DNA from 3 places in the Rhizobium sp. RSm-3 genome. Region 1 is predicted to be linked to each of the others. Evidence: predicted binding sites of a transcription regulator. Region 1 holds the regulator's gene; each other region holds the start of a gene.
The links. The regulator LexA, encoded in region 1, represses DNA repair genes until DNA is damaged. The targets are predictions, from matches to a motif close to TGTTCNNNNTGTGTTCNG.
Positions count from the first base shown of each region.

Region 2: BBJ66_RS16610 (PA0069 family radical SAM protein) is a predicted target of LexA. The motif match lies at 5,732-5,749, and genes of this name have one in related genera.
Region 3: BBJ66_RS13760 (ATP-dependent helicase) is a predicted target of LexA. The motif match lies at 4,733-4,750, and genes of this name have one in related genera.

Region 1 is NZ_MAWZ01000027.1:27,541-35,306, forward strand. It holds gene BBJ66_RS21925 (ComEC/Rec2 family competence protein) at 1-2,359, shown strand, start outside; gene lexA (transcriptional repressor LexA) at 2,340-3,059, opposite strand; gene BBJ66_RS21935 (VOC family protein) at 3,257-4,150, shown strand; gene kdsA (3-deoxy-8-phosphooctulonate synthase) at 4,150-4,995, shown strand; gene eno (phosphopyruvate hydratase) at 5,137-6,411, shown strand; gene BBJ66_RS21950 (FtsB family cell division protein) at 6,547-6,867, shown strand; gene pdhA (pyruvate dehydrogenase (acetyl-transferring) E1 component subunit alpha) at 7,012-7,766, shown strand, end outside.
Region 2 is NZ_MAWZ01000016.1:330-8,095, reverse strand. It holds gene BBJ66_RS16640 (polyprenyl synthetase family protein) at 1-999, shown strand, start outside; gene BBJ66_RS16635 (tetratricopeptide repeat protein) at 1,134-2,966, shown strand; gene BBJ66_RS16630 (4-(cytidine 5'-diphospho)-2-C-methyl-D-erythritol kinase) at 2,979-3,875, shown strand; gene moaB (molybdenum cofactor biosynthesis protein B) at 3,875-4,426, shown strand; gene BBJ66_RS16620 (hypothetical protein) at 4,448-4,783, opposite strand; gene BBJ66_RS16615 (glycosyltransferase family A protein) at 5,160-5,678, opposite strand; gene BBJ66_RS16610 (PA0069 family radical SAM protein) at 5,817-6,974, shown strand; gene BBJ66_RS16605 (ribonuclease HII) at 7,278-7,766, shown strand, end outside.
Region 3 is NZ_MAWZ01000013.1:110,408-118,173, reverse strand. It holds gene pncA (bifunctional nicotinamidase/pyrazinamidase) at 180-806, opposite strand; gene BBJ66_RS13770 (EF-hand domain-containing protein) at 1,059-1,562, opposite strand; gene BBJ66_RS13765 (hypothetical protein) at 1,838-2,185, shown strand; gene BBJ66_RS13760 (ATP-dependent helicase) at 2,213-4,690, opposite strand; gene BBJ66_RS13755 (VOC family protein) at 4,919-5,395, shown strand; gene BBJ66_RS13750 (PrkA family serine protein kinase) at 5,805-7,748, shown strand; gene BBJ66_RS13745 (YeaH/YhbH family protein) at 7,761-7,766, shown strand, end outside.

The DNA.
Region 1 (7,766 bases):
TCCGCCTGCCGTGGTGGCGCGACCGGCAAGGACGCAGTCGGCGACACCCTGGCGCCACCGGCTGCCGGCTGCGGCCCGGCATTCGCTGCGGGCCTGCAAGCACATGCTGGGCGAGGAGGCAGATCACGGCCGCCTGCTGCTGCTTTCACCGGTCTTCCTTGGCGCCGGCGCCGCCTTCTGGTTTCTCGCGGCATCCGATTTTCCGCTTTTTGCATCGCTACTCTCGCTGTCGGTGCTGACGATCGCTGTTCTGATGACCGGCCGCAGCCGGACGGCATTGCGGGCAACGCTGCTGGCGCTGGCACTTGTGGTCTGCGGCATGCTCTGCGCACAGTTCGAGAGCTGGCGGGCTTCGACCGTTATCCTCGATTCCTCGGTGACGACGACGGTGACCGGCCGTGTCGAACGGCGCGAAGGCGACGGCCGTGGGCGCTGGCGCTACATTCTTGCCGTCACCGGCACTGAAGCGCCGGAGTTGAAGCGGTCGCCGGGGCGCATAACCGCGATTGTCCGCGGCGCCGACACGCCTTTCGAGATCGGCGACATCGTCACCGGCAGGGCACGGCTGACGCCGCCCTCAGGCCCCGCACTTCCCGAACTCAACGACTTCTCCTTCGGCGCCTATTTCGACGGCATCGGCGCCAACGGCTTCTTCTATGGCGCTCCGGAGAAGGATTTGGAGGCGGGTCCGCAAGCGGCAAGATCGACGTCGGAAGCGCTGCTCGAATGGCTTTACCGGCTGCGCAGCAGCATCGGCGACCGCATACGGTCGATCCTGCCCGGCGACACCGGCGCCTTCGCCGCCGCGCTGGTGACCGACGAGCGGCGCGCCATCTCGAATGCGACGACGGAGGCGCTGCGCCAGTCGGGCCTTGCCCATATCGTCGCGATCTCGGGCCTCAACATGGCGCTGTCGGCCGGCATTTTCTTCGTCGGCTTCCGCATGCTGCTCAGTCTCTTTCCGGCCGTCGCTCAGGCCTATCCGACGAAGAAGATCGCCGCATCAGGCGCGCTCATTGCCGTCACCGCCTACTTCCTGATCTCCGGCTTCGGTGTCTCGGCCGAACGCGCCTTCATCATGATGGCCATCATGCTGATTGCCGTCTTCTTCGATCGGCCGTCGATCAGCCTGCGCAATGTCGTTCTCTCGGCGCTAGTCATCATCGTCATTTCACCCTCCGAAGTCTTGGGGCCGAGCTTCCAGATGTCCTTTGCCGCCACATTGGCACTGGTATCGGGCTATCAGCTGTGGAAGGACCGGCGCATCCGCGAAAACGCCTTGCTCAAGCTGCCGATCTTCCGGCCGGTCGTGGCCGTCGCCGGTTTCTTCGGCGGTGTCCTACTGACCTCGCTGATCGGCGGTTTTTCCACGGCGCTGTTTTCGATCGAGCATTTTCATCGGCTGACCGCTTACGGCCTGCCGGCAAACCTCGCGACGATGCCGATCATCTCCTTCATCGTCATGCCGGCCGGGCTGCTGGCGATGTTGCTGATGCCGTTCGGTCTGGACGCTCCACTCTGGGAGGTGGTCGGCTTCGGCCTCGACCTGGTAATCGCTGTCGCCAAGACGGTGTCCGGCTGGGGCGGCGATATCGGCGTCGGCCGTTTGCCCGCTTGGTATTTCGCCGTGGCCGTGGCAGGCTTCCTGCTGCTGACGCTGCTGCGCACCCGGCTGCGCCATGTCGGTACATTGATCCTCGCCGTCTCGACGCTCATCCTGCTGGTTCTGCCGGTCCCCCGGCCGCCGGATTTGGTGATTTCGGAGGATGGCAGCCTGGTCGCGCTCGTTGCAGGGGCGGCAATGGCTTCCAACCGTGAAAACCCGCCGGATTTCATCTTCGACCAGTGGCAGAGAGCGCTGGTCCTGCCGACCCATCACCCGCCGACGATGCTGGACGGCCCCGCTATCCCGCCGGAGGGAGAAGACCGCCGCGTCAGGCTTTCCCGCGATCAGCAGAACGAAGCGAGGACGGCGATGCGGGCGGCGGCCGCGGGCGGCGAAGCAAACCGCTTTTCCTGCGTCAAGAAGGCCTGGTGCACATCAAGGCTTGGCAATGGCCGCGTGGTAACGGTCATCGACAATGCCGCCTATCTCGGTCCGGCCTGCGATGCGGCCGATATTGTCGTGACGGCTGTCCGTCTGCGGTTCAACAGCTGCCGCTCAGGCGCGACGCTCTTCACCGGTGAGACGTTGCGCAGGACCGGTTCCGTCGAATTGCGCTTCGCGGCTGCCGGCCTGGAGGTCGCAACCGCATTCGAGAGCCTGTCGCGGCCGTGGATGCGCCAACGTGCCTATGACTGGCGCAGCAACAGTTTTGCCGAAACCGGCCCGTCCAGCGTCAGTGATAGCGGCGAATGAGGCCGACGAGCTTGCCCTGCACCTTGACGCGGTCCGGTCCGAAGATCCGGGTCTCATAAGCAGGGTTGGCCGCTTCAAGCGCGATCGACGCGCCCTTGCGCCGGAAGCGCTTCAGCGTCGCCTCCTCGTCGTCGACCAGGGCGACGACGATGTCGCCGGGACTTGCGGTGCTGCCGTTGCGGATGATCACCGTGTCGCCGTCGAAAATGCCGGCGTCGATCATCGAATCGCCTTTCACCTCCAGCGCGTAATGTTCACCGGAGCCGAGCATGTCTGAGGGAACGACGATGTCGTGGGTGTTGTTCTGGATCGCTGAGATCGGAACACCGGCAGCGATTCGGCCCATGACTGGCACCGAGACCGAGTTGCCGTTGTCGGCGACGGGTTTGACAGGCGCGGGGGCGGCGACCGGCTGGGGCTTGCCGAGGCTGCCCTCGATGACGCTCGGCGAAAAGCCGCGCCGGGGCTGGATGCTGGGGCTGTAGGCCTCGGGAAGCTTGATGACCTCGAGCGCCCGGGCGCGGTTCGGTAGGCGGCGAATGAAACCGCGTTCCTCGAGTGCTGTGATCAGCCGGTGAATGCCGGATTTCGAGGCCAGATCCAGGGCATCCTTCATCTCGTCGAAAGAGGGCGGAATGCCGGATTCTTTCATGCGCTCGTGAATGAAAAGGAGAAGCTCCTGTTGTTTGCGCGTGAGCATCGACGTGTGACCCCTGATTGAAACAAATCCAGAACAGACACTATATGTTCCATATGTGTTCCGCAAGTAGCTAAATTTCCGTAAAACTTGGCGCCAACTCGTTGAGATTTTTATTTTCATTCGCCGGATTGGCACACATGTCTTGCATTGAGGATGGCGTCGTCGCACATCTCTTCGCGATTGCAGGAGGGGATATCATGAACACGCATTCCGCCAAGCCGCACCCGCTGGATCATGTCGTGCTGCCCGTCGTCAATATCGATCTGGCGCGCGAAAGGCTCGGCAAGCTCGGCTTCACCGTTGCCGCCGATGCCCGCCATCCCTTCGGAACGGAGAATGCCTGCGTCTTCTTTGCCGACAAGACCTATCTGGAGCCGCTCGGTATCGCGAGCGTCGAGGAGACCGAGGCATCAGCGCGGCAAGGCAATGTCTTCACCGCCCGCAACCGGGCCTTCCGCTTCCGTTGCGGCGAGGAAGGGCTTTCGGCGGTGGTTTTCGGCACTGAAGATGCCGGCCTCGACCATCAAAGCTTCATTGCAGGCGGATTGAACGCCGGCGACATGCTGGAGTTCAGCCGGGCGATGAAAATGCCGGACGGCTCTAAGAGCGTCGGCAGCTTCAAACTAGCCTTTGCAGGTGATCTGCGGGCACCCGATTTCTTTCTCTTCACCTGCCAGCGCATCAATCCATTGCCGGCCGACCGCGGCGCGCTGGAGACGCATGCCAATGGCGTCACCGGCATCGCCGAGATCGCCCTCTGCGCGCCTGATGCCGCCGCCTTCGCCGGCTTCGTCAGCCTTGCCATGGCGCAATCGGCCGTCGAGAAAACCGGTTTCGGCGTCAATATCGCGGCGCCGAATGCGAAAATCAGCCTGATGACGCCGGAAGGGCTGGAGGCCTATTTCGAGGTTGCCGTCTCCTCCGCCGACCGCGGCCTGCGCGGCCGGGCTATCCTCTTCGCTGTTGCCGATCTTGCCGTGACAGAAGCACATTTGGCTGCTAACGGAGTGACATACACGCGCAAGAACAATCGCATTCTGGTGAAGCCGGCACCCGGGCAGGGCACGCTTTTCGCCTTCGAGGAAAGATGATGAGCACTGATACGAATTCGGAAGTGAGGATCGGCGAGGGCGCAGGCCAGGTCACCTTTTCCAATACCGGCCGCCTGTCGCTGATTGCCGGCCCTTGCCAGATGGAGAGCCGCGACCATGCCTTCATGGTTGCCGGCACGCTGAAGGAGCTCTGTGCCAAGCTCGGCATCGGCCTCGTCTACAAGAGTTCCTTCGATAAGGCGAACCGGACCTCGCTTTCGGCCGAGCGCGGCATCGGCCTTGAAAAGGGCATGCAGGTCTTTGCCGATCTCAAGAAGGAGTTCGGCTTTCCCGTCCTGACCGACGTTCACACCGCCGAGCAATGCGCCGAAGTGGCAAAGGTGGTCGATGTCCTGCAGATCCCGGCCTTCCTCTGCCGCCAGACCGACCTTCTGATCGCCGCCGCCGAGACCGGCCGCGCGGTCAATGTCAAGAAGGGCCAGTTTCTTGCCCCTTGGGACATGAAGAATGTGCTGAAGAAGCTCAACGCCAGCGGCAACCCGAACGTGCTGCTCTGCGAACGCGGCGCCTCCTTCGGTTACAACACTCTGGTTTCCGACATGCGCTCGCTGCCGATCATGGCGTCGATGGGCGCCCCCGTCGTCTTCGATGCCACCCATTCCGTGGCCCAGCCGGGCGGGCAGGGCGATTCTTCCGGCGGTCAGCGGGAATTCGTGGAAACGTTGGCGCGCGCAGCGGTGGCGACCGGTATTGCCGGCGTTTTCGTCGAAACCCACCAGGACCCCGACAACGCACCGTCCGACGGCCCGAACATGGTCTATCTCAAGGACATGCCGCGGCTTCTGGAAAAGCTGCTGGCCTTCGACGCCGTCGCCAAGGGCTGACAGTCAAAAGCCTGACATGTTCGTGCTATAGCGACGATCGGACATGCAGGTCGAGGGTGCCGCAATGCGCCATTGTAATTTGCACGCCTTCGATTATGACAGGCTTCGAACGATTGATCACCCACCGAGCAGGAAGAACCCATGACTGCAATCACCGATATCATCGCCCGCGAGATTCTCGATAGCCGTGGCAACCCCACCGTCGAAGTCGATGTCTATCTCGAAGACGGCAGCATGGGCCGCGCGGCCGTTCCCTCGGGTGCCTCGACCGGCGCGCATGAGGCAGTCGAGCTGCGCGACGGCGGCAAGCGCTACCTCGGCAAGGGCGTGCAAAAGGCGGTCGATGCGGCCAATACCGAGATCTTCGACGCGATCGGCGGCATCGATGCCGAAAACCAGATCCAGATCGACAACATCATGATCGAGCTGGACGGCACGCCGAACAAGTCGCGCCTCGGCGCCAACGCCATCCTCGGCGTGTCGCTGGCCGTCGCCAAGGCTGCCGCCCAAGCCTCCGGCCTGCCGCTCTACCGTTATGTCGGCGGCGCTTCCGCGAGCCTCTTGCCGGTGCCGATGATGAACATCATCAACGGCGGCGCCCATGCCGACAATCCGATCGATTTCCAGGAATTCATGATTCTGCCGGTCGGCGCCGATACGATCGCCGAAGCCGTGCGTATGGGTTCGGAAGTCTTCCATACGCTGCGCAAGGAACTGGCAGCGCAGGGCCACAACACCAATGTCGGTGACGAAGGCGGTTTCGCACCGGGCCTGAAGAGCGCTTCGGAAGCCCTCGACTTCATCATGAAGTCGGTCGAGAAAGCCGGCTACAAGCCGGGTGAGGACATCTACCTCGGCCTCGATTGCGCCTCGACCGAGTTCTTCAAGGACGGCAAATACGTTCTCGAAGGTGAAGGCCGCACGCTCGAATCGGGCGCCATGGCCGAATATCTGGCCGAACTCGCCGCCAAGTACCCGATCATCTCCATCGAGGACGGCATGGCCGAAGACGACTGGGACGGCTGGAAGACGCTGACCGATCTGACCGGCAAGAAGACCCAGCTCGTCGGCGACGATCTCTTCGTCACCAACTCCGCCCGTCTGCGCGACGGCATCCGCATGGGTGTCGCCAACTCGATCCTCGTCAAGGTCAACCAGATCGGTTCGCTGACGGAAACGCTCGACGCCGTCAACACGGCGCACAAGGCAGCCTACACAGCCGTCATGTCCCACCGCTCGGGCGAAACCGAAGATTCGACCATCGCCGACCTCGCGGTCGCCACCAACTGCGGCCAGATCAAGACCGGCTCGCTGTCGCGTTCCGACCGCCTCGCCAAGTACAACCAGCTGATCCGCATCGAGGAAGGCCTCGGCCCCCAGGCCCAGTATGCCGGCCGCTCGATCATCCGCGGCTGATCGAATCTGCTTTCGACAATTTGACCCGCGCCCTCTCGGCGCGGGTTTTTTGTTGCCCGTTTTTACGGTCAACGAACGGTTAATCTCTGGGCGTTATGCTGAACGAATTGGTAATGCGTTCAAGAGCATGCGTGTATGTGGACAAAGCATCATAAGAAGAGAAAATTCGGCCGCTTCGTCATTCCGGCCATGACGGTCGCCTTCCTCTCCTATTTCGGCTATCATTGCATTCACGGCGATTACGGCCTGCGCGCAACGGAGACGTTCGAGCACCAGCGTGTCGCGCGTGAAAAAGAGCTTGCGATCTTGAAGGCGAAGCGCGAACATCTGGAAAATCAGGTCGCGCTGCTGAGTGATGGCTCGCTCGACAAAGATATGCTGGACGAAAAAGCGCGCTATCAACTCAATATGTCGCGCGCGGACGAGATCGTCATATTCAATCATTATTCCAATTAACCAGAATTCGGTTAATTGGAATTTTCGATGTATTTCCAATAGTTTAGTGCCGAATACGAGCCATGCAATTATGGCATTGCTGTGGTCATGTTTCTTCCCTATGGTACGCGGCACCGAGAACCGACAAACCATAGGGAGGGTTGAATGGCGCCGCGAAAGACCGCGACGGTTTCCAGCCGGAAAACATCAGCAAAACCTGCAGCGAAAGCATCGAACGGAGGCCCTGTCGCCGACTTCGATCGCGACGAGGAGCTCAAGGCCTATCGCGAGATGCTGCTGATCCGCCGCTTCGAGGAGAAGGCCGGTCAGCTCTACGGTATGGGCTTCATCGGCGGCTTCTGCCACCTCTACATCGGTCAGGAAGCTGTCGTCGTCGGTATGCAGATGGCGCAGAAGGAAGGTGACCAGGTCATCACCGCCTATCGCGATCACGGCCACATGCTGGCAACCGGCATGGAAGCGCGCGGCGTCATGGCGGAACTGACCGGGCGCCGCAGCGGCTATTCCCACGGGAAGGGCGGCTCGATGCACATGTTCTCGAAAGAGAAGCATTTCTACGGCGGTCACGGCATCGTCGGCGCCCAGGTTTCTCTCGGTACCGGTCTGGCCTTTGCCAACCATTACCGCGGCAACGGCAACGTCTCGATCGCCTATTTCGGCGATGGTGCTGCCAACCAGGGCCAAGTCTACGAGAGCTTCAACATGGCGGCTCTCTGGAAGCTGCCGATCGTCTATATCGTCGAGAACAACCGTTACGCCATGGGCACTTCGACCGCCCGCGCCACCGCACAGTCGAACTACTCGCTGCGCGGATCCGGCTTCGGCATTCCCGGCATCCAGGTCGACGGCATGGACGTTCGCGCCGTCAAGGCGGCCGCTGACGAGGCGCTCGAGCATTG
Region 2 (7,766 bases), on a different contig from region 1:
CTTGAAGAAAGCAAAAACAAACTGGCATCCATCAAGCCATTGGTCGATCTCACCAGGGCGGATATGGAGCGGGTGAACCAGCTCATTCTGTCCAAGGCCGGCTCCGACGTGCAGATGATCCCCGAAGTGGCGAACCATCTGATCTCCTCGGGCGGCAAGCGGCTGCGGCCGATGCTGACGCTGGCGTCCGCCTCGCTGTTCGACTATCGGGGCGAAAACCACGTCAAGCTCGCCACCTCGGTCGAGTTTATGCACACCGCGACGCTGCTGCATGACGACGTCGTCGACGAAAGCGACCTGCGCCGCGGCAAATCGACGGCGCGGATGATCTGGGGCAACCAGGCAAGCGTGCTGGTCGGCGACTTCCTGCTCGGCCAGGCCTTCCGCATGATGGTCGATGTCGGCTCGCTCGATGCGCTCGACGTTCTGTCTTCCGCCGCCTGCATCATTGCCGAAGGCGAAGTGCTGCAGCTTTCCGTCGCCAAGAACATGGAGACGACGGAGGACGATTATCTCTCCGTCATCCGCGCCAAGACGGCAGCGCTGTTTGCCGCCGCCGCCGAAGTCGGGCCGATCGTCGCCGAGGCCGGCAAATCCGGCCGCAACGCGCTGAAATCCTACGGCATGAATCTGGGGCTCGCCTTCCAGCTGGTCGACGACGCGCTCGACTACGGCGGCAAGGCGGCCGATCTCGGCAAGAATGTCGGCGACGATTTCCGCGAGGGCAAGATCACCCTGCCGGTTATTCTCGCCTATCGCCGCGGCACCGAGGACGAGCGCGCCTTCTGGCGCGATGCGATCGAAGCCGGCAACAGCACCGACGCCAACCTCGAAAAAGCGCTGGGACTGATCACCAAATACGGCACGCTCGCCGACACGATCGGCCGGGCGGTCCATTACGGCACGATCGCAAGGGACGCGCTTGCGCCGCTTCCCGATACGGTATGGAAATCCTCCCTGATGGAAGTGATCGACTTCTGCATCGAGCGCGTCAATTGATCAAACGTCCTTGATCGCAGGCTGAATTTCTTGCGGCGCCGCTTCAAAAAAGCCATCCTGTTATGAATCAGTGAACACAACTGATTTTTGCGACCGGCACCATTGTCGGGACGCTGTCGAAGAAAGGTTTCCTAATGCGGCAGAGATTTGCCATCCGTCTTCTTACGAGCGCAGCGCTTGCCGCTGTTCTTTCGCTGGGCGGTGTCGGCGGCGTGAGTGCCGAGGATGCGGCCAAGCCGGGCGATGCGGAGAAGACCGATAGCTTCAATGCCGATAGCGTTACCACTTTCTCCGGCGCCTTCCTTGCGGCGCGCACGGCCGATGTCGATCACGACTACGAAACGGCGATCGAACTCTACAAGAAGGCGCTGCAGATCGAGCCCGGCAATCCCGAGATCCGCCAGCGGCTGATGATCTCGCTGCTGCTCAACGGCGACATCAAGGAAGGCGTCAAATATGCCGACGACCTGAAGGCCGATCCTTCCGTCGAGCGCATCACCACGATCGTGCGCGGCATGGATGCCGTGCGCCGCGACGACTACAAGACCGCCGAGGCCATCCTCAAATATAAGGGGCCGAACGATCTCGACCGGATGATGAACGACCTGCTGCTTGCCTGGGCCCGCGTCGGCGCCGGCCGCGGCAAGGATGCGCTCGCCATGGTCGAGAAGATGAAGGGGCCGGACTGGGTCCGCATCTTCCAGAATTACAATGCCGGCGCGATCGCCATCGCCACCGGCGACGTCAAATCCGCCCGAAAGCATCTGAACGATGCCGTGCTCGACAAGGAAGGGGGTGCGACGGCGCCCGACACCTTCATGCGCGCGGTGATGGCGCTTGCCCGCCTCGAAGCGACACAAGGCAACAAGCAGAAGGCGCTCGACGCCGTTTCCGTCGGCGACAACCTGCTGCCGAACTATGCGCCGCTGAACGCGCTGCGCGACAGTATCGAGAAGGATGAAAAGCAGGAACAGCAGGTCAAGACGGCCGAAGAAGGCGCTGCCGGCGTGCTGTTTTCGGTCGGCGGCGCTCTGAACCGCGACGGCGCCGAGGACATCGTCTCGCTTTACCTGCAGACCGCCAATGCGCTCGATCCGAACAGCGCCGATACGCTGGTGCTGCTCGGCGGCATCGCCGAGAAGCAGAACCAGATGGACCGCGCCATCGCACTCTACAAGAAGGTGCCGGAGAATTCGCCGATGCGGCGCATCTCCGAGCTGCAGCTCGGCCTTGCCCTTGCCCAGGGCGGCAAGGTGGACGAAGCGCGCAAACACCTGCAGGCGCTGATCGCCTCCGACCCGAAGGACATCCGCAGCTACCTCGCCTATGGCAGCGTGCTCTCCGACGCCAAGGACTATGAGGCGATGGCCGCCAATTACGACAAGGCGGTCGAAGCGATCGGCCCCATTCCCGGCCGCGTCAACTGGAGCGTCTTCTTCCAGCGCGGCATCGCCTATGAGCGGCTGAAGAAGTGGGACCAGGCGGAGCCGAATTTCCGCAAGGCGCTGGAGCTCAATCCCGACCAGCCGCAGGTGCTGAACTATCTCGGCTATTCCTGGATCGACATGAATCGCAACCTCGATGAAGGTCTCGGCATGATCAAGAAAGCCGTCGAGCTTCGCCCTGACGATGGCTACATCATCGATTCGCTCGGCTGGGCCTATTTCCGCCTCAACCGTTTCGACGATGCCGTCGACGAATTGGAGCGGGCAGCCCAGATCAAGGCCGGCGACGCGACGATCAACGACCATCTCGGTGACGCCTATTGGCGCGTCGGCCGCAAGCTCGAGGCCGTCTATCAGTGGAACCGGGCGCTTGCCTCCGAGCCCGAAGCCGCCGAGATCCCGAAGATCAAGGACAAGGTCGCCAACGGCCTGCCCGCCGTCAGCGACGATGCCAAGGCGGCCGACAAGAAGCAGCCGGACCCGGCACCCGTCACCCCGCCGCCGGTCGACAAGAAATCCTGACGGGCGAGACGCATGCCTGAAGAGGGCCTCGCCCAGGCGTTCGGCGTCATCGAAGCGGCGCGCGCGAAAATCAACCTCGCTTTGCATGTGACGGGCCAGCGGGCAGATGGCTATCATCTGCTCGATATGCTGGTGACCTTCGCCGATTGCGGCGACCGGCTGGGCTTCCTGCCTGCGCAGGCCGACGCTTTCACCCTGTCGGGCCGTTTCGGCGAGAGGCTTGCCGGCGACGGCGGCACCAATCTGGTGCTGCGAGCCCGCGATCTCCTGCGCGAAGCGGTCGGCGCCCTCGCCTTCCCTGTCCATATCCACCTGGAAAAGAACCTGCCTGTTGCCTCCGGCATCGGCGGCGGCTCGGCCGATGCGGCCGCGGCGCTGCGCGGGCTGATGCGGCTCTGGGGCATGAGCCTACCGGTGGAAGCGCTTGCCGGCCTCGCCCTGAAGCTCGGCGCCGACGTGCCGATGTGTCTTGAAAGCCGGCCGCTGATTGCCCGCGGCATCGGCGAACAGATCGAAGCCGTGCCTGATCTGCCGGCCTTTGCCATGGTGCTCGCCAATCCGTTGAAAGGTGTGTCGACACCCGAGGTTTTTCGCCGGCTGGCGGCAAAGAACAATCCGGCTCTGAGCCTCGCTCCGGCTCTTGCCGGCAGTGCCGATTGGCTTGAAGTGATTGCTGCTGCCCGCAACGACCTGGAGCCGCCGGCGCGCGCAATCGTGCCGGAGATTTCGGAGATCGCGGCGATGCTGCAGGCGCGCGGCGCCCTGCTCACCCGCATGTCCGGCTCCGGCGCCACCTGTTTCGGCATTTTTGCGACCATGGCGGCGGCACAAGAGACGGCGGCAGCTCTTCACGACGAGCGGCCCGACTGGTATGTCCAGGCGACGGAAACGGTTTCGGGAGGCAGGTGATGGCAGGTCTGGACGAAAAGCGGCCCTTCATCGCCGTCGGCATTGCGATCCTCACCGTCTCGGATACGCGCACGCCGGAGACGGACAAATCAGGCGACACACTGGCGGCGCGGATCGCCGAAGCAGGCCACCGGCTGGTCGACCGGGCGATCGTGCCCGATGATCGCGAGAAAATCGCCGCACGGGTGAAGGCCTGGACCGAGCGCGATGAGATCGACGTCGTCATCACCACAGGCGGCACCGGATTTACCGGCCGCGATGTGACGCCCGAGGCGCTGGAGCCTTTGTTCGAAAAGCGCATGGACGGCTTTTCCGCCGTCTTCCACCGTATTTCCTATGAGAAGATCGGCACGGCGACGATCCAGTCGCGCGCCACGGCGGGCGTTGCCAACGCCACCTTCATCTTTGCGCTGCCGGGCTCGCCCGGCGCCTGCCGGGATGCATGGGACGGCATCCTGAAAGGACAGCTCGACTACCGCAGCGTTCCCTGCAATTTCGTCGAGATCATGCCGCGTCTGGACGAGCACCTGAAACGCGGCGCCAAACCATAGGCTGCCTGCCACCGGCGTCGGCTATGTGGCAAGGCCCGGCAGAGCCGGCATCGTTTCCCAGCTGTCACCCGACAGCAGGATGCAGCTGATGCCGCGAACATCCGTGACGACGAGCGTCCAGGTTCCGCTTTCGGCGGCATAGACCTCGAGAACGGCGTTCTGGTTGACCAGTCCGACCGCTGTCAGCTTTTCAGCAAAATTCCTGTCGAGGAAATTGACGACATCGGATCGGCCTGCGCAACTGAGCATCGTTTGCGATGCTGCCGAATGCGGATGCGCGATCACCAATGTCGGCAATATGACGGCCAGCAGGCCGTAGACCATATTGCGTACGCCGTAGATCCTACCGCGTGTCATGACGCACCTCCTTTCGCCGGGAACCCGGCAGAAGAGGAGATTGTCGCCGACCTGATCTGCCGTCCACCGGCATTCCATGGCCATCCGTTGCGAAGCGCGGCGCTTCGACGGCGCCATGGTGAATTATAGCGCGAAATCCTATTGGGCGCCATCTTTTGCACGATGGTGGAAGGGTGCGATCGCCGCGAAAGAACCCCTCCCCACAAGGGGGAGGGGCTAGGCGCGGCACCGCCCCACGACAAACATCAACGATTCTGCGGATGAGACGGTGAAAGGGATAGCGTCAGCGCGGCATTATAGCCCCTCCCCTTGTGGGGAGGGGTTGGGGAGGGGTTTTTGGGCGGTGGAAACCGGCCAGCCGTGGATGACCGAGAGCTTACCGCGCCGCGCGCGCCACCCAGGAGGGAATCAGTTCGCTGGCGAGCTTGCGCGGCTTCTGGCCCTTGGCGAATTCGGCAAGGGCCATGCCGCTTCTGGCAGTGGCCAGCGCCTGGATCTTCGGCATCAGCAGACCGAGCTCCAGCGGCGGCACGGCGCGGCCGAAGCGCTTGAGAAACGGACGCCGGTAGCCGCGCGAGGCGGTGAAGCGCGCCGGCAGCTTGTTGAGCGCGATATATTCGGCAATCTCGTCGATCCAGCCGGCCTGAGGCCGGGCGCCCGGCTCGACGAAGAGCAGCCATTCGCCGCGGGCCGAGCGAACGATGTCCTTGATATCCCATCGCGAATGAAAACGGCAGCCAGCGGCGTCGGCGACCCGCGAGGTGCCGTCCTGCGAGCAGTGATCGAGCACGATCACATCGCTGACAAGCCCCTCCACGGCACCTGCCACCAATACCGATAAAGTCTGGGCCAGCTCAGATTCCTGATCCTGACATTCGAGAACAACCGTCAACATTGCTCATTCATAATGCGCCGCACAAATTTTTGCCAGCGGCGTTTTCCGCATTTTGTTCTTGCATTGTTCCTGCTTTGCGGATAGGAATTTAATCATCAAAACGGGCGGAAGCGATGGCTTTTGCCGCGGGAGAATCCGATGAGAGAGCAGTCCCTTGCAGGGCAGGCCGCATTCGCGCCTGCCAATACGGCAGATATTGCCGATGCGATGATCGTGTCCTCCGGTCTGAGGATCGAGGTCGATCGGCGACGCGGGCGTGGGGCGGGACTGAACCCGACGGGGCGGTTCGAGGCGCAGCAGCGCGAGACCTTCGACGACGGCTGGCAGACGCTGGAAGAGCTTCCGCCGTTCAAGACGGACGTGCAGATCGAGAAGCCGCGCACGGCCATCACCCGTAATGAATCGCCTGACATTGGCTTCGACCGCTCGATCAATCCCTATCGCGGCTGCGAGCATGGCTGCATCTATTGTTTCGCCCGGCCGACACACGCCTATATGGGGCTTTCGGCGGGGCTGGATTTCGAGACGAAGCTGTTTGCCAAGCCGGATGCGGCAAAGCTGCTGGAGCGGGAACTTGCCAAGCCGGGCTACAAGGTGCGGGCGATCGCGATCGGCACCAATACCGACCCCTATCAGCCGGTCGAGAAGGAGTGGCGCATCATGCGCGGTATTCTCGAGGTTTTGAACAAGGCGAACCATCCGGTCTCGATCGTCACCAAGTCGGCGATGATCCTGCGGGATCTCGACATTCTGCAGGAGATGGCGGCGAAGAACCTGGTGCGCGTCGGCATCTCCGTGACCACGCTTGACCGCAAGCTTGCCCGGACGATGGAGCCGCGCGCCGCCACGCCGCCGCGCCGGCTGGAGACCATTCACACGCTGTCGGAAGCGGGCATCCAGACGGCTGTGATGGCCGCGCCGCTGATCCCGGCGCTGAACGATCACGAGCTGGAGCGCATTCTCGAATCGGCCAAGGCCGCCGGCGCCGCCGAGGCGAGCTATGTCATCCTGAGGCTGCCGCTCGAAGTCAGCCCGCTCTTCCGCGACTGGCTGCTGCAGCACTATCCGGATCGCTACCGGCATGTGATGTCGCTGGTGCGCTCGATGCGCGGCGGCAAGGATTACGATGCCGAATTCGGCAAGCGCATGAAGGGCGCCGGTCCCTATGCCTGGCAGATCGCCCGCCGTTTCGAAATGGCCGCCAGGCGTTTCGGCCTGACGCGACGCGGCATGCCGCTGCGCGACGATCTGTTCGTGCCGCCGGATGGCAGCGGCGTGCAGCTGTCACTGCTTTAGGCTTTGTTCTTACGCAATTTTTGGCAAAAGCGCTTCGCGCTTTGCTCAGGGAAAACCGCAAAACACTTTTCCTGGAATTAATCTGACCTTTTACGCAATTCCGGACGGAAAATCGCAAGGCACTTTTCCTGGAATTGCTTGAAGCTTGCGCATCGGCTGCTCAGAAAAACCGCCCTGTTTTCGAGCCCCGAGCGCAATTCCCGCGGATGGCAATGACCGCCACCATCCGCCGGACCCGGTCCCCGACCGCCGCCCTGATCGGGGACTTGCGGGCAATCGGGTTGGCGTGCGAGGTTCAGCCGCATGAAACCTCGCACGCCACCCGATTCTCCCCAGCTTTTCCAAGCGGCTCCGCTGGTGCCGGATTTTCGGCTGGAACTCAAAGCCCGCAAGGCCGGCCATTGGCCGGTCGCCGGCGCCGACGAGGCAGGCCGCGGGCCGCTGGCCGGGCCGGTCGTCGCGGCCGCCGTCATCCTCGATCCGAAGCGCATCCCGGAGGGTCTGAACGATTCCAAGCAGCTTTCGGCGCAACGGCGCGAGGAACTGTTCGTGCAGATCCTGGCGACCGCCACCGTCTCCATCGCCTCCTCCAGCTCGACGCGGATCGACGAGACGGATATCCGCAAGGCGAGCCTCGACGCCATGCGTCGCGCCATCTGCAGCCTTGCCGTTCCGGCAAGTTATGTGCTGACCGACGGGCTCGACGTGCCGCCCGGCCTCGACTGCCCCGGACAGGCCGTGGTCAAGGGCGACGCCCGCTCGGTCTCGATCGCCGCCGCCTCGATCGTCGCC
Region 3 (7,766 bases), on a different contig from region 1:
TTGCTTTCCAGCGTGCCACAGACCTCGTCAAACGCTTCGGCCCGGTTTCCGGGAGCGATGAGACCTACGACGCCTATGTCATGAAATAAGACGCCGGACATCAGTCGCTCTCGTTGTTCAGCGCCAAGGAGGGTGGGCGTGCGCCAAACCGACATTCCCTACGTTGTCTTTGGCGTGGGTCAGCCGGCCAGCACCTCAGCGCTGTCGATGATCGCGATGCCATGGGCGCGCATCTCGTCGATGGCGGCGGCGACGCCTTCGGGGCTGATGCCGCGGCTTGCATCCTCGATGAAGCGGACGCGAACACCAGGCATCATCTCCAGCGCGTCGAGGGCAGAGAATTTGACGCAATAGTCGGTCGCCAGCCCGCAGACGTCGAGGTCGGTGACACCCTGGTCCTCGAGGAAATCGGAAAGGCCGGTCGAGGCATCACGGTCATTGTCGCGGAAGGCCGAATAGCTGTCGATATCGGGATCCTCGCCCTTCTGCTGGATCAGGTCGATCTCTGCGGATTTCAGCTCGGGATGCAGTTCGGCATCGAGCGTGCCCTGGATGCAGTGGTCAGGCCACATCATCTGCGGCTTGCCCGACAGCTCGCCCATCTCGAAAGGCGCGGCGCCCGGATGGGCGGAGGCGAAGCTGCCGTGGCCTGGCGGGTGCCAATCCTGCGAGGCGACGATGAGGCCGTATTTGCCGCTGTCGATCAGGCTGTTTGCGACGGGAACCACCTTGTCGCCATCCGGCACCGGCAGATTGCCGCCCGGACAGAAGCCATTCTGAATGTCGACGAGCAGCAGCGCTTTCATCAAGGCCAATCCCTTCGCTTATCTCAGTGTAAGACGCCAAGCATATTGCACGCATCAACTAGTGGATTTCCCGGCGTCGGCGCGCAAGTGTTAATTCTGGTACTAGCGGTAGTAGCTGGCTGAAAAAGAATACGCTAATGCAACCATTGCGATTGTCGCGACGGCTCGCGTGTCGAAATGAAAAGGGAAGGAGGAAGCCGATTTTGCGTCTGGCGGCGGATCGAGGCTCCCCCGGCGGAGCCCCATGCCGAACTATGCCGCGGTCACGCCGTCGGCTGTGGAATCATCCGCTGCGGCGGAAGCGCCGTAGGTATTGCGGTGGGCTTGCAGGGCCGTCTGCATGTCGCTCAGCACTTTGGTGAGGAGCGGGTCGCTATCGCCTGACGCATTAATTTTGTTCGGATCGGCGGCGAGGAATTCGGACTCGGTCAATTTGCCGTCACCATTTGTATCCATCGCGGCAAAGACGCCCTTGGAATCGTCGCCGCTCGGATCGCTGCCGTCGCTCTGATCGTCGCTGCCGTCGGCCTTCTGCAGGGACAGCATCAGCGACAGGATGTCGGCGGTGATCTTCTTGGCGATATCGGCGCTGCCGTCATCGCTGTCGTCTGATGTCGCAGCCGTGCCGGATGACGAGGATTGCGATGCGGCGGCGAGCTCATCCGGGGAAATGACGCCGTCGCCATTCTTGTCGAGGCTGGAAAGCGGAGACTGGTACTGGGATAATGTGCTGCCGAGAGATGAAACACTGGTCACTTGAACCTCCTTCGAAAAGTTCGTCGTGAAGCCCGCCTTTCATGGACGGGCAGATTCCGGGCTAAGCTGATTTGCGCAATGCGTCAAAGCGACGTTTTGACACGTTAACTTTTCGGTTACCAAATATATCCTATTGGAATTATTGTATTTTTATAGGTGGGTGGGTTCGGCCGGACGGAGTTCTGCACCGGTCGCGAAAGCGAGATGCGAGGGCAATCTTGCTCCCGGCCGCGATTTCTGCCTTTCTTGCTCAGACGCAAGCCGGAAGCGAAACCATGTCCGAGGCAGAACCGAACGAGAAGATCGATGCGACGTTCCGCAACGGGTCGCTGACGGCGACCGGGATCATCCTCGGTTTCTCCCTTAATTTCATCAGCCTCTGGGTTTCCAATCCCAATGACTGGAGCCGCATCGATCTGCTGCCGATGTCGTTCCTGACCGTCGGCATCGCCATTCAGGTGAAGGTGTTTGCCGATCTCTTGGCGCGGGACTCGCTGCTTGCCGTCAAATATGACAGGTCGCGCCGGCTGTTCCTGATCGGATTGTCGATCGTCGCCATCGGCATGGGCATCGCCCTGATGAACGACATTCTCGGGCTGGGAAGCATGCGAATGCTCGGGTGAAGGTTTTCGCGTTGCGCCGGCGGATTGTCAGACGCGCTCGACGAACCCGTCCAGCACCCGCTTCTGCCCGGCCCGGTCGAACTCGATCGTCAGCTTGTTGCCTTCGATGCCGGTGATGTTGCCGTTGCCGAATTTCAGGTGGAACACGCGGTCGCCGAGGGTGAAGCGCGACGGTTCCGACGAAGTGGATTTTGCCACCAGCTCGCCGTCGATCGTCCGTCCCTTCGGGCCGCTTTCGCCATAGCCGATACGTTCGACGGCGTGGCCGGAGCGGCTGCCCCAATTGTCGCGCGTGGCGTCGGTCTTGTTGGCCTGGGCGCGTTTCCAGCCGGGGGTGGAATAGGAATTGGCAAAGGGTTCTGATTTGTCGAAGCGGGACTGGCCGTAGCCGCCGCGGCCATAGCCGCCGTAGCTCTGCTCCATTTCGGCGACCTCGACATGGGTCTCCGGCAGCTCGTCGAGGAAACGCGAGGGCAGGGTCGATTGCCAGAGGCCGTGGATGCGGCGGTTGGAGACGAACCAGATGTGGCAGCGGTGCTTGGCGCGGGTGATGCCGACATAGGCGAGGCGGCGTTCCTCCTCCAGGCCGGCGCGGCCGCTTTCGTCCAATGAGCGCTGATGCGGGAAGAGGCCTTCCTCCCAGCCCGGCAGGAAGACGGTGTCGAACTCCAGGCCCTTGGCCGAGTGCAGCGTCATGATCGAGACGGCATCGAGGTTCTCGTTGGTCTCGGCATCCATGACAAGAGAGACGTGCTCGAGAAAGCCCCGCATCGACTCGAAGCTTTCCATCGAGCGGATCAGTTCCTTCAGGTTTTCAAGGCGGCCGGGCGCTTCGGCGCTCTTGTCGTTCTTCCACATGTCGGTATAGCCGGACTCTTCGAGGATCTGCTCGGCAAGTTCGGTATGCGGTGTGTTTTCAAGCAGTTCCTGCCATCGGCGGAAAGATTGAATCACGTCGAAGAGGGCTTTGCGCGCCTTCGGCTTCAACTCGTCCGTTTCGATGATGTCGGCGGCTGCCGCAAGCATCGGGATATCGCGGGCTCGCGCGTAGTCATGCAGTGCGCGCACCGTCGTATCACCGAGACCGCGCTTCGGCGTGTTGATGATGCGCTCGAAGGCGAGGTCGTCGGAAGCTTGAGCGACAAGGCGGAAATAGGCCATGGCATCGCGGATCTCGAGGCGCTCGTAGAAGCGCGGGCCGCCGATGACGCGGTAGTTGAGGCCGAGTGTGACGAAACGGTCTTCGAATTCGCGCATCTGGAAGGAGGCGCGCACGAGGATCGCCATATCGTTCAGCAGATGTTTGCCGCGCTGAAGCTGCTCAATCTCCTCGCCGATGGCGCGGGCTTCCTCCTCCGAATCCCAGGAGGCATGCACCTGTACCTTGACGTCATCCGGATTGGAGCGTTCGGTGAACAGCGTCTTGCCAAGCCGCCCTTCATTATGGGCGATCAGATGGGCGGCGGCTCCGAGGATGTGTTCGGTCGAGCGGTAGTTGCGCTCGAGCTTGATGACCTTGGCGCCGGGGAAATCCTTCTCGAAGCGCAGGATGTTGTCGACCTCGGCGCCGCGCCAGCCATAAATCGACTGATCGTCGTCGCCGACGCAGCAGACGTTCTGCGGCTCGCCCTTGGTGCGCTGGGCAAGGAGCCTGAGCCACATATATTGCGCGGTGTTGGTGTCCTGATACTCGTCGACGAGGATATAGCGGAAGCGGCCGTGATATTCCTTCAAGAGATCCGGGTTCTTGCGGAAGATCGCGATCGGATGCATCAGCAGGTCGCCGAAATCGCAGGCATTCAGCGTCGTCAGGCGCGCCTGATAGGCGAAATAGAGGTCGCGGCCGCGGCCATTGGCAAAGGCGCGGGCATCGCCCTCGGGGATATCGGCCGGGCCGAGCCCCTTGTTCTTCCAGGTGTCGATCATGCCGGCGAACTGTTTGGCCGGCCAGCGTTTGTCGTCGAGGCCTTCGGCTTGGATCAACTGTTTGATCAGGCGGACGACATCGTCGGTGTCGAGAATGGTGAAATCGGAGCGCAAGCCGACGAGTTCGCCGTGGCGGCGCAGGAGCTTGACGCCGATCGAGTGGAAGGTGCCGAGCCAGGGCATGCCTTCGACAGCGCCGCCGACGAGCAGCGCGATGCGCTCCTTCATCTCGCGGGCGGCCTTGTTGGTAAAGGTGACGGCGAGAATCTGCGAGGGGAAGGCGCGGCCGGTATTGAGGATATGGGCAATGCGGGTCGTCAGCACGCGCGTCTTGCCGGTGCCGGCGCCGGCAAGCACGAGGACCGGGCCTTCCAGGGTTTCGACGGCTTCGGTCTGCTCGGGGTTCAGCCCGGCGAGATAATCCGGCCGGCTGCCGCCGTCGCGGGCCGCCATGGCGCGGGCGGCAATGCCACCGGTGGCGGGCGCCCTTCCGGCTGATGCGGCGGGCGGCTGCGGCTTGCGCGCCATCTCGCCCGGCTCTTCGTCGAAGAAGGGAATATCGTCGAAACTATTGCTCATGGCGCGTAATGTAGTGATTCGGGAAGGAAAGACCAGAAAAGATGTTCTGCTTTCATTCCCAAGCCGCCGCTATCCCAAGGGGTTTGCGCATGGCGGCAGGGCTGCTGGATAGGACAGCGGCGATATGAGGGAAAATTTCAGCCGCACTTTGTCGGAAGCCGCGCCGGCGGGGCGTCCTTGGATCATCGGACAGTGGTCCGGATCTGCCGTCAGCAAGGAGGCTGCATCATGACGAAGGTCGTTTCGAATCTCTGGTTCGCGGAGCAAGCGCGCGAAGCCGTCGAATTCTATGTGTCCATTATCCCGGATTCCGGCATCGGCCGCACCACCATCCTTCCGGCGGAAACGCCGAGCGGGCCTCCGGGCAGCGTCGAGCTGATCGAGTTCACGCTCGGCGACCAGGCCTTCCTGGCGATGAGAGCCGGCCCGCTCGATAGTTTCAACCATTCCTTCTCGATCGCGATTCTGTTGGAAAACCAGGCCGAGATCGATCGGATATGGGACGCGTTCCTCGCCAATGGCGGCACGCCGGAGGCCTGCGGCTGGCTGAAGGATCGCTGGGGCCTATCCTGGCAGATCGTGCCGCGCATGCTTGCCGAGATGATCGCCGACGACGACCGCGAGCGGGCCAAGCGTGTGACCGAGGTGATGCTCGGCATGGTCAAGATCGACGTCGGCGCGCTGGAGAAGGCATTCAACGGCTGAATTGCACCGGCGGGCGGATGATCGCAACGATCGACTCACGGCCGGAATGCGGCCGTTTTCAAGATGTCAGCCGGGATCGGCACATGCTGTCCCGGCATCGACTCTGGGCAGATCTGGCTGCCAATCGTCGATTTTTCCGGAACTCGAATCACGGGCGACATTGCACACCCTTTTCATCTTTCTGTCACGTCGCGAAATGTGCTGATACCGCAAGCGTGCTTTTTTCAACTATAATGTGAAACAGTTTCGTAGAGTAAAAATAACCGGTGAATGCACGTTTTTGTGCGTTGCAAGAAATAGCCGGTGAGCGTCGAATATACCTACGAAATTATTGATTCTTAGGAACGCCGTAGCCATCTCGATGGTTATACGGCTTAGAGCCTGCGGCATAAACCTTAATGGAGGTCCCATGCTGAGTGAATCCGTATTCGATGCGTTTACGCGCAGTTACGAAGCGCGCCGCGAAACCGACCTGTCGGTGCAGGAATATCTCGATCTCTGCAAAAAGGACCCGATCGCCTATGCCAATGCGACCGAGCGCCTGCTCGCCGCCATAGGCGAGCCGCAGATGGTCGACACCGCCAGGGACGCGCGCCTGGGCCGGATCTTCATGAACAGGACCATCCGGATCTATCCTGCTTTTGCCGGCTTCCATGGCATGGAGGAAACGATTGAGCGCATCGTTTCCTTCTTCCGGCATGCCGCGCAGGGGCTGGAGGAGCGTAAGCAGATCCTCTATCTCCTCGGCCCGGTCGGCGGCGGCAAGTCGTCCTTGGCGGAGCGGCTGAAGCTGCTGATGGAGGTTCATCCGATCTACGTGCTGAAGGCGGGCGACGAGATCAGCCCGGTTTTCGAAAGTCCGCTCAACCTTTTCGATCCGGAAACGATGGGGCCGCTGCTCCAGGAGCAATATGGCATCCCGATGCGGCGCCTGAACGGTTTGATGAGCCCGTGGTGCCTGAAGCGGCTCGACGACTTTGGCGGTGATATTTCCCGCTTCCGTGTCGTCAGGATACAGCCTTCGCGGTTGCGCCAGATCGCCATCGCCAAGACCGAGCCCGGTGACGAGAACAATCAGGATATCTCGTCGCTGGTCGGCAAGGTCGATATCCGCAAGCTCGAGACCTACTCGCAGAACGATCCCGACGCCTACAGCTATTCGGGCGGGCTCAACCGCGCCAATCAGGGCGTGCTTGAATTCGTCGAAATGTTCAAGGCGCCGATCAAGATGCTGCACCCGCTGCTGACAGCGACGCAGGAGGGCAACTATATCGGCTCCGAGAATATCGGCGCCATACCCTTCTCGGGTATCGTGCTGGCGCATTCGAACGAAGCGGAATGGCAGACCTTCAAGGCCAACAAGAACAACGAGGCCTTCATCGACCGCATCTGCGTCATCAAAGTTCCCTATTGCCTGCGCGTGGCGGAAGAGCAGAAGATCTACGAGAAGCTGATCGAGGGATCGGAGCTTGCGGATACGCCGTGCGCCCCGGCAACGCTTGAAATGCTTGCCCGCTTCTCGGTGTTGTCCCGTCTGCGCAAGCATGAGAACTCGACGTTCTTCTCGAAGATGCGCACCTATGACGGCGAGAGCCTCAAGGAGACCGATCCGCGCGCCCGCAGCGTTCAGGAATACCGGGATGCCGCCGGCATCGACGAGGGCATGGACGGAATATCGACCCGCTTCGCCTTCAAAGTGCTCGCCTCCACCTTCAATCACGATACCACCGATATCGGCGCCGATCCGGTTCACCTGATGTACGTTCTGGAGCAGGCGATCCGCCGCGAGCAGTTTTCCGACGATGTCGAGAAGCGTTATCTGGAGTTCATCAAGGCCGATCTTGCGCCTCGCTACGCAGAGTTCATTGGCAATGAGATTCAGAAGGCCTATCTTGAGTCCTATGCGGATTACGGACAGAACCTGTTCGACCGCTACGTTGATTATGCCGATGCATGGATCGAAGACGTTGACTTCAAGGATCCCGATACCGGCCAGCTTCTCGACCGCGAGCTCCTCAATCAGGAACTGACGAAGATCGAAAAGCCGGCGGGCATTGCCAATCCGAAGGACTTCCGCAACGAAATCGTCAAGTTTTCGTTGCGGTCGCGGGCAGCCAACGGCGGAAAAAATCCGTCATGGACGAGTTACGAGAAAATCCGGGAAGTGATCGAAAAGCGAATGTTTTCGCAGGTCGAGGATCTTTTGCCGGTCATTTCCTTCGGATCGAAGAAGGATTCGGAAACAGAGAAGAAGCATAGCGAATTCGTCTCGCGCATGGCCGCGCGAGGTTACACGGAGCGGCAGGTTCGGCGCCTTGTCGAATGGTACATGCGCGTCAAACAGGCAAGTTAATGCGGAGCCATTATGCAC